Regions from separate parts of the Planococcus beijingensis genome, predicted to be linked through region 3. Evidence: riboswitches for the same ligand, from Rfam matches in the RefSeq annotation. Region 3 holds a riboswitch; each other region holds the start of a gene.
What was found. A riboswitch is a leader RNA that binds a small molecule or an ion and turns the genes downstream of it on or off. The one in region 3 is predicted to bind S-adenosylmethionine.

Region 1 (2,203 bases), on a different contig from region 3:
ATCGGAAGGTCCTGGATTATTTAACGGAAGCGGCCAGCAATGGAGCGGAGACGATCGTCTTGCCTGAAATGTGGAATACAGGATATGCATTGACCGAACTGGATACATTGGCAGACAGCACAAACCGGACAGTGGAATTGCTCAAAAGTTTTGCGAAAGAGCATAAAGTCAATATTGTGGGTGGCTCTGTTTCGACTGAAAAAAACGGAGGATTCTATAATACGATGTACGTTGTCGACAAAGACGGCGGGCTGGTTTCGGAATACGATAAAGCCCATCGTTTTTGTTTAATGGATGAACATATCCATCTTGAAGAAGGCGATACACTTGGCACATTCGAATTGGATAATCAGACATACGGAGGCGTCATTTGTTACGATATCCGTTTTCCTGAATGGATCCGTGCCCAGGCGCTGAACGGTGCAAAACTTGTATTTGTATCAGCGGAATGGCCCGAAGCGCGGATTGATCATTGGCGCATCTTGTTGCAGGCACGCGCCATCGAAAACCAAATTTTTATTGTCGCCTCGAACCGTATCGGCAGTGATCCAAACAATGAATTCGGCGGCAGCACGATGGTGATCGCCCCCTGGGGAGAAGTTCGTTTGGATATGAAGAAAGAGGAAGGCATTGGTTATGCAGAAATCGATTTGGATGAAGTAGAGGAAGTCCGGAAGCGCATTCCGGTATTCGCCGATCGCCGTGAGCAATTGTACGAAAAATTCAAAAAGTAGATTGACACTCGCTGGGGATGCCTGTAACATAAAATTCAATTAAATAACTTAAACTTATCAAGAGAGACTGAGGGACAGGCCCTGTGACGTCCGGCAACCCCCGATTGGGAAGGTGCCAAATCCAACGGAATCCAATGTTCCGAAAGATAAGTCGAGAAACTAAATTTTTCGATGCTTCTTTCTTGATGAAAGAGGCATCTTTTTATTGGCGGGAGGAAGCTATGATACAGATTGAGAAATTGACGAAAACTTACACAACTAAGCATGGCACCGTCACTGGAGTGGATAATGTTTCATTGGAAATCGGAAAAGGTGAAATTTTCGGCATCGTCGGCTATTCAGGTGCCGGCAAAAGTTCGCTGATCCGTTGCATCAACTTGCTTGAACGGCCGACTTCCGGCAGCGTCACAGTAGATGGCAATGATTTGACCAAACTAAACAGTGAAAAATTGAGAAAAGCCCGTTTGAAAATCGGCATGATTTTTCAGCATTTCTACCTGATCAGCCAAAAGACGGTGTACGAAAATATCGCTTTTGCGCTTCGGGCTGCAGGCACTCCATCTAAAAATCTGAAAGGCCGCGTGGAAGAATTGTTGGAAATGGTCGGTTTATCAGATAAACGCGATGTTTATCCAGCTCAATTGAGCGGTGGACAGAAACAGCGTGTCGGCATCGCACGGGCATTAGCCAACAATCCGGCCGTTTTGTTATGTGATGAAGCAACATCGGCACTGGATCCGAATACCACATTGTCCATTTTGCGTTTATTGAAAGACATCAATCTTAAATTGAACATCACAATTGTACTGATTACGCATGAAATGAATGTCGTCAAGGAAATCTGTGACCGCATGGCCGTCATGCAAGGTGGCCGTGTCATTGAAGAAGGTCAGGTCTACGACATTTTTGCAGATCCTCAAAAGGAATTGACCAAGGAATTCATCTCCAGCGTTGTCTCTTTCAATGTTCCGGAACACTTGTTGAGTGAATTTACGGGTACAGTAGTGAAAGTGTTGTTCAAAGGGGGAGTGGCCGGAGAAGGCGTAATTTCCGATATGCTGCAGAATTATCCGGTCAAAGGAAACTTTTTGCATGGAGCGATTGAGTATATTCAGGAAAGGCCGCTTGGCGTTTTTATCATGGAGTTGAAAGGGACTTCTTCTGACGTCATGGATGCATTGAAGTATATGGAAAGCAGATCGGCAATTGTGGAGGTGATTCCGAATGGGCGTTGAATGGGGACGAATTATTGAATTATGGCCCGAAATACAGACTGCTTTTTTTCAGACACTGACAATGATCGGGATTTCCTTGGCAGTGGCTTTGATTGTCGGCCTTCCTTTGGGAATTTTGCTGTTCATTACAGACCGCGGCTTATTTCTTGAAAACCGGCCGGTCAATGCTGTGATTGGTTTTATCGTCAATATTGTGCGTTCTATTCCGTTTATCATTTTGTTGGTGGCACTTAT
Region 2 (2,203 bases), on a different contig from region 3:
TTTTCGAAATACAATATTCCTGATGATTCACTGCCGACCACTATAGCGGCAGTCCAGTCAGATCCTGCGGCTATGAATTTTCCACTTCCGGCTGAATTGATAGAAGCGATAGGCAAACGTGTTGATAAACTGCAGACCAGCTTCACTTCATAAAAACAGAAAAAGAACGGCCAGGCATCACTGTCTGGCCGTTCTTTTTTGTTGTGTGCTAATTAAATACCAGCTTCTACGCCAGCTTGTTCTTTAAGAATTGCTGCTTTGTCAGTACGTTCCCAAGGAAGATCAACATCCGTACGGCCAAAGTGTCCGTAAGCTGCAGTCTGCTTGTAGATCGGGCGGCGCAGATCCAACATTTTGATGATGCCGGCAGGACGCAAATCAAAGTTTGCACGTACCAAATCATCCAATTTGTCTTCATCTACTTTGCCCGTGCCGAATGTATCGAAAGCGATAGACACAGGATGTGCTACTCCGATTGCATACGCCAACTGCACTTCGCATTTGTCTGCAAGGCCTGCAGCAACGATGTTTTTAGCTACATAACGGGCTGCGTAAGCTGCTGAACGGTCAACTTTTGTCGCGTCTTTACCGGAGAAAGCACCGCCGCCATGGCGAGCATAGCCACCGTAGGTATCTACGATGATTTTGCGGCCAGTCAAGCCCGCATCTCCTTGAGGTCCGCCAATTACGAAACGCCCAGTTGGATTGATAAAGTATTTGGTGTCTTCATCGATCCATTTTGCCGGAACGACTTCTTTGATGACGTATTCTTTAATATTGCGTTGAATCTGTTCAAGCGTTACTTCCGGGTGGTGCTGAGTAGAGATAACAATTGTGTCCACGCGTAGCGGTTGATTGTTTTCATCATATTCAACTGTCACCTGCGTTTTGCCATCCGGGCGCAAATATGGAAGAATTTCTTCCTTGCGTACTTCAGCCAAGCGGCGCGCCAATTTATGTGCCAATGAAATCGGCAATGGCATTAATTCTTCAGTTTCGTTGTTGGCATATCCGAACATCAACCCTTGGTCGCCTGCTCCAATATCGTCCATTTCTTTATCTGTCATTTGGCCTTCACGTGATTCAAGTGCCACGTTTACTCCAGCAGCGATATCCGGTGATTGCTCATCGATTGCTGTAAGGACTGCACTTGTTTCTGAATCGAAACCATATTTAGCACGTGTGTATCCAATTTCTCTTACCGTTTGTCTAACGACTTTTGGAATGTCCACATAAGTGGAAGTAGTGATTTCTCCAGCTACTAAAACAAGTCCTGTCGTTACAGTCGTTTCACACGCAACACGTGCGTTTGGATCCTCGGTTAAGATAGCATCCAAAATTGCATCTGAGATTTGGTCACAGATTTTATCCGGATGTCCTTCTGTTACTGATTCTGAAGTAAATAATCGACGGTTTTTCAAAAAATGTTCCTCCTTATATCCTGCGAGATTGCTCTCGAAATTGATACGGTACTCGTTTCCCATGTCAAGTCCGTTCCGGAATTTCCGGATTGAACTTCAAGCCTTCTGTGGCCTTTCACACGAGGATTAAGGGCATTCCATAAAAAAATCCCTTCACTCATTCGTCATGAGGAAAGGAGAATCATCATAAGCACCTTTCACTCTTATCATCCAAGGCCTGTAAGCCTTGTTTCAGGTTTGGCACCATCACTGCAGCTGCAGCAGGTTGCCGGGTTTCATAGGGCCTGTCCCCTCCACCAGCTCGGAATAAGAGTATCCGTTCAATTTTTCATCATACGGAAATAGTTCGGGGATGTCAACGATTTCGGCGAATAAAATGCTCAAATTTTATTGCTGGATGTTCTCATCCTATGCAGTGAACATTCGTGAAGTTCTTTTCCTATCGGCCAGGAGTCTGCAATAATTTCTCATTGGGATTATGTGATTTCATTCAGCTCCTGTTATGATGGAAGTTAGCGCCATCCCTAAAACAATATGACCTTCGAATTTTTCAAGGAGCAACGGCCTCCATCCTTTCCAATCCCCTAATATAGAACCTTATTTCAATATTTTTTCAATTCTGCAGCGAATTAGTATAGACTAATGAACCTAATGTGTTATACTAATGAACGAATATACATCCTCCCCATCGCCATGGGAATAACAGAAAAGGAAGGTACATATATATGACTTCAGTGAACTTTGCAAACGATTTGAAGGATCTTTTAACTGGCCCAAATGTA
Region 3 (2,203 bases):
CCATGCTTTTGACGACATGTTCCCAGTATTCATCCTGGTCGACGCCCACTTTGCTGACTCCTGAAATAAAGGCTACGGAAGAACTGTAATCACGGTGAGTGACCGGGATTCCAGCGTAAGCCGGCGCTGCAATGCCCGCTGTGATACCTGGAACAATTTCAAACGGGATATTGTGGTCCACCAATGCCTCTGCTTCTTCCCCGCCTCTGCCGAAGACGAAAGGATCGCCTCCTTTTAAACGTGTGACGACTTTTCCCTGCAATGCGAACCGGCAAAGCAGCTCGTTGATTTCTTCTTGCTTCAAGGAATGGTTATCGGGTTTTTTGCCGCAATAAATCAATTGGGCATGTTCTTTCGCTTCGTCCAGCAATTCCTGGTTTATTAAGCGATCATAAAGGATGACATCAGCCTTCTGAATGGCTTTCAACCCTTTCACTGTAATCAAATCAAGGTCGCCTGGACCTGCACCCACTAAATAGACTTTTTTCATAAGCTTCCTAGACTCCTTTTTTCAACCAGAGAAACGATGATTATGCCATTTTCTGATCGGTAATTTACTCTATTGCCGGCCTCATTATGTATGCAGGCCACATTCAGTTTTCGCAAAGCCTTTCCATCTGCCGTCGCGGCTGTCTCCATCAGTCGTCACTGCAAAAGAGCAATGCTTGCAGCCGATGCTTGGATAACCTTCGTCATGCAGAATGTTGTATTCCAGGCCATTCAATTGGATATACTGCCAAACATCGTCCCATGTCCAATGAATCAGCGGACAAACTTTAACCGACTTGAACCGGTTGTCCTTGTTGATGAAATCCGTCTTGCTGCGGCTGGCTGACTGCTCTCTTCTAAGGCCTGAAATCCAAGCCTGTGAACCCGAAAGTGTTTGTTCCAACGGCTTGACCTTGCGGATATCACAGCATTTATCCGGCTGGCTGTTCCATAGTTCATCACCGAACTGGCTGGCTTGCTCTTCTAACGTCAATTCTGGCTTTTTCATCCGGATATTCAATTTCGGGTAGCGCTTCTTGACGCGTTCAATCAGTTCATAAGTTTGGTTGAAGTGGACGTCGGTATCGAGAAACACCACTTCGGCATCGCTTTTCACCTTGGAGATCAAATCAATCAGCACCATGCCTTCTGCCCCAAAGCTGCAAGCATAGACAATATTCTCTCCATAGGATTCATAGGCCCATTGCAGAATATCAGCAGCCCCTTTCAAGAGATCGGTCGGTGCCAAATCTTTAAATGGATCTCCAGTAAATTGCTCGTACGAAACAGCGTGGCTCATCCTAACTTCCTCCTTTAAACTTCTATATATTGAATTAAAGATTTTCAGTAAGCAGTCCCGTTGGTTGGATATTCCTCCGTGCCACTAAAATAAAAAACCCCCTCTTCCAATGGAACAAGAAGAGAGGGTACCAATTCGCAGTTTGCGGGGCCTGTCTTCTTATCTTCCAGATCCCAATGGAACCTGCTGGAATTGGCACAGTGTATCCGGTCAAAACCAGAACTTGTTGCCGAGGCTTCAAAGGGCCAGTCCCTCCACCTCTCACGATAAGAAATACCTTATAAGATTACTTGGTTTTAATAATTTCTCTAAATACTATAGCAATAAAAGATAGCTGTCAATAAAACTCTGAAAATATCATTTATTTACTTTCTGCAATAAAGAGTTTCCATTTTCTTCATTCACTAGCCTCAAGCTTTTTATATTCTTGCCAAAAACCAGCCATTCTTCAGGCTTTCTTTGTTGTAGGAAAAGCGGGTTTGGTCTTTAACGCTCTGCACAACTCCGCAAGCTGCTTCGACAATCGCCTGGCCGGCTGCCGTATCCCATTCCATAGTCGGCGCAAAGCGGGGGTAATAATCCGCTCCCCCTTCTGCTACCAGACAAAACTTCAGTGAACTGCCTGCCGATATCTGTTCGATTGGTTGGCTATCGTCGTTTATCCGATCGATGAATTCCTGTGTTTCAGCGGACATATGCGAACGGCTTGTTACGATTCGAGTCCGGTCTAAAGCTTTTTTTGCAGTCAACAGAATGCTTCCCTCGAATAATTCATCGGCTTTTTCAAAATTTCCAGCTGAAGCAGCTTCCAATTTAAATGCGCCGCTGTTTTCTTCACCGTAGTAGAAAACATCCATGGCCGGCACGTAAATCACACCCAAAACCGGATAGTTCTCTTCTATTAAAGCGATGTTG

Region 1: another riboswitch for S-adenosylmethionine. It lies ahead of IRE19_RS08605 (methionine ABC transporter ATP-binding protein); the one in region 3 lies ahead of IRE19_RS15900 (phosphoadenylyl-sulfate reductase).
Region 2: another riboswitch for S-adenosylmethionine. It lies ahead of metK (methionine adenosyltransferase); the one in region 3 lies ahead of IRE19_RS15900 (phosphoadenylyl-sulfate reductase).

The regions. Positions count from the first base shown of each region.
Region 1 is NZ_JADHDZ010000003.1:1,384-3,586, reverse strand. Features, by position in the region: gene IRE19_RS08610 (carbon-nitrogen family hydrolase) at 1-734, shown strand, start outside; SAM riboswitch class I at 786-887, shown strand; gene IRE19_RS08605 (methionine ABC transporter ATP-binding protein) at 956-1,969, shown strand; gene IRE19_RS08600 (methionine ABC transporter permease) at 1,959-2,203, shown strand, end outside.
Region 2 is NZ_JADHDZ010000008.1:93,604-95,806, forward strand. Features, by position in the region: gene IRE19_RS16500 (iron-containing alcohol dehydrogenase) at 1-153, shown strand, start outside; gene metK (methionine adenosyltransferase) at 213-1,421, opposite strand; SAM riboswitch class I at 1,622-1,734, opposite strand; gene pckA (phosphoenolpyruvate carboxykinase (ATP)) at 2,147-2,203, shown strand, end outside.
Region 3 is NZ_JADHDZ010000007.1:152,623-154,825, forward strand. Features, by position in the region: gene cobA (uroporphyrinogen-III C-methyltransferase) at 1-490, opposite strand, end outside; gene IRE19_RS15900 (phosphoadenylyl-sulfate reductase) at 575-1,288, opposite strand; SAM riboswitch class I at 1,445-1,561, opposite strand; gene cysQ (3'(2'),5'-bisphosphate nucleotidase CysQ) at 1,708-2,203, opposite strand, start outside.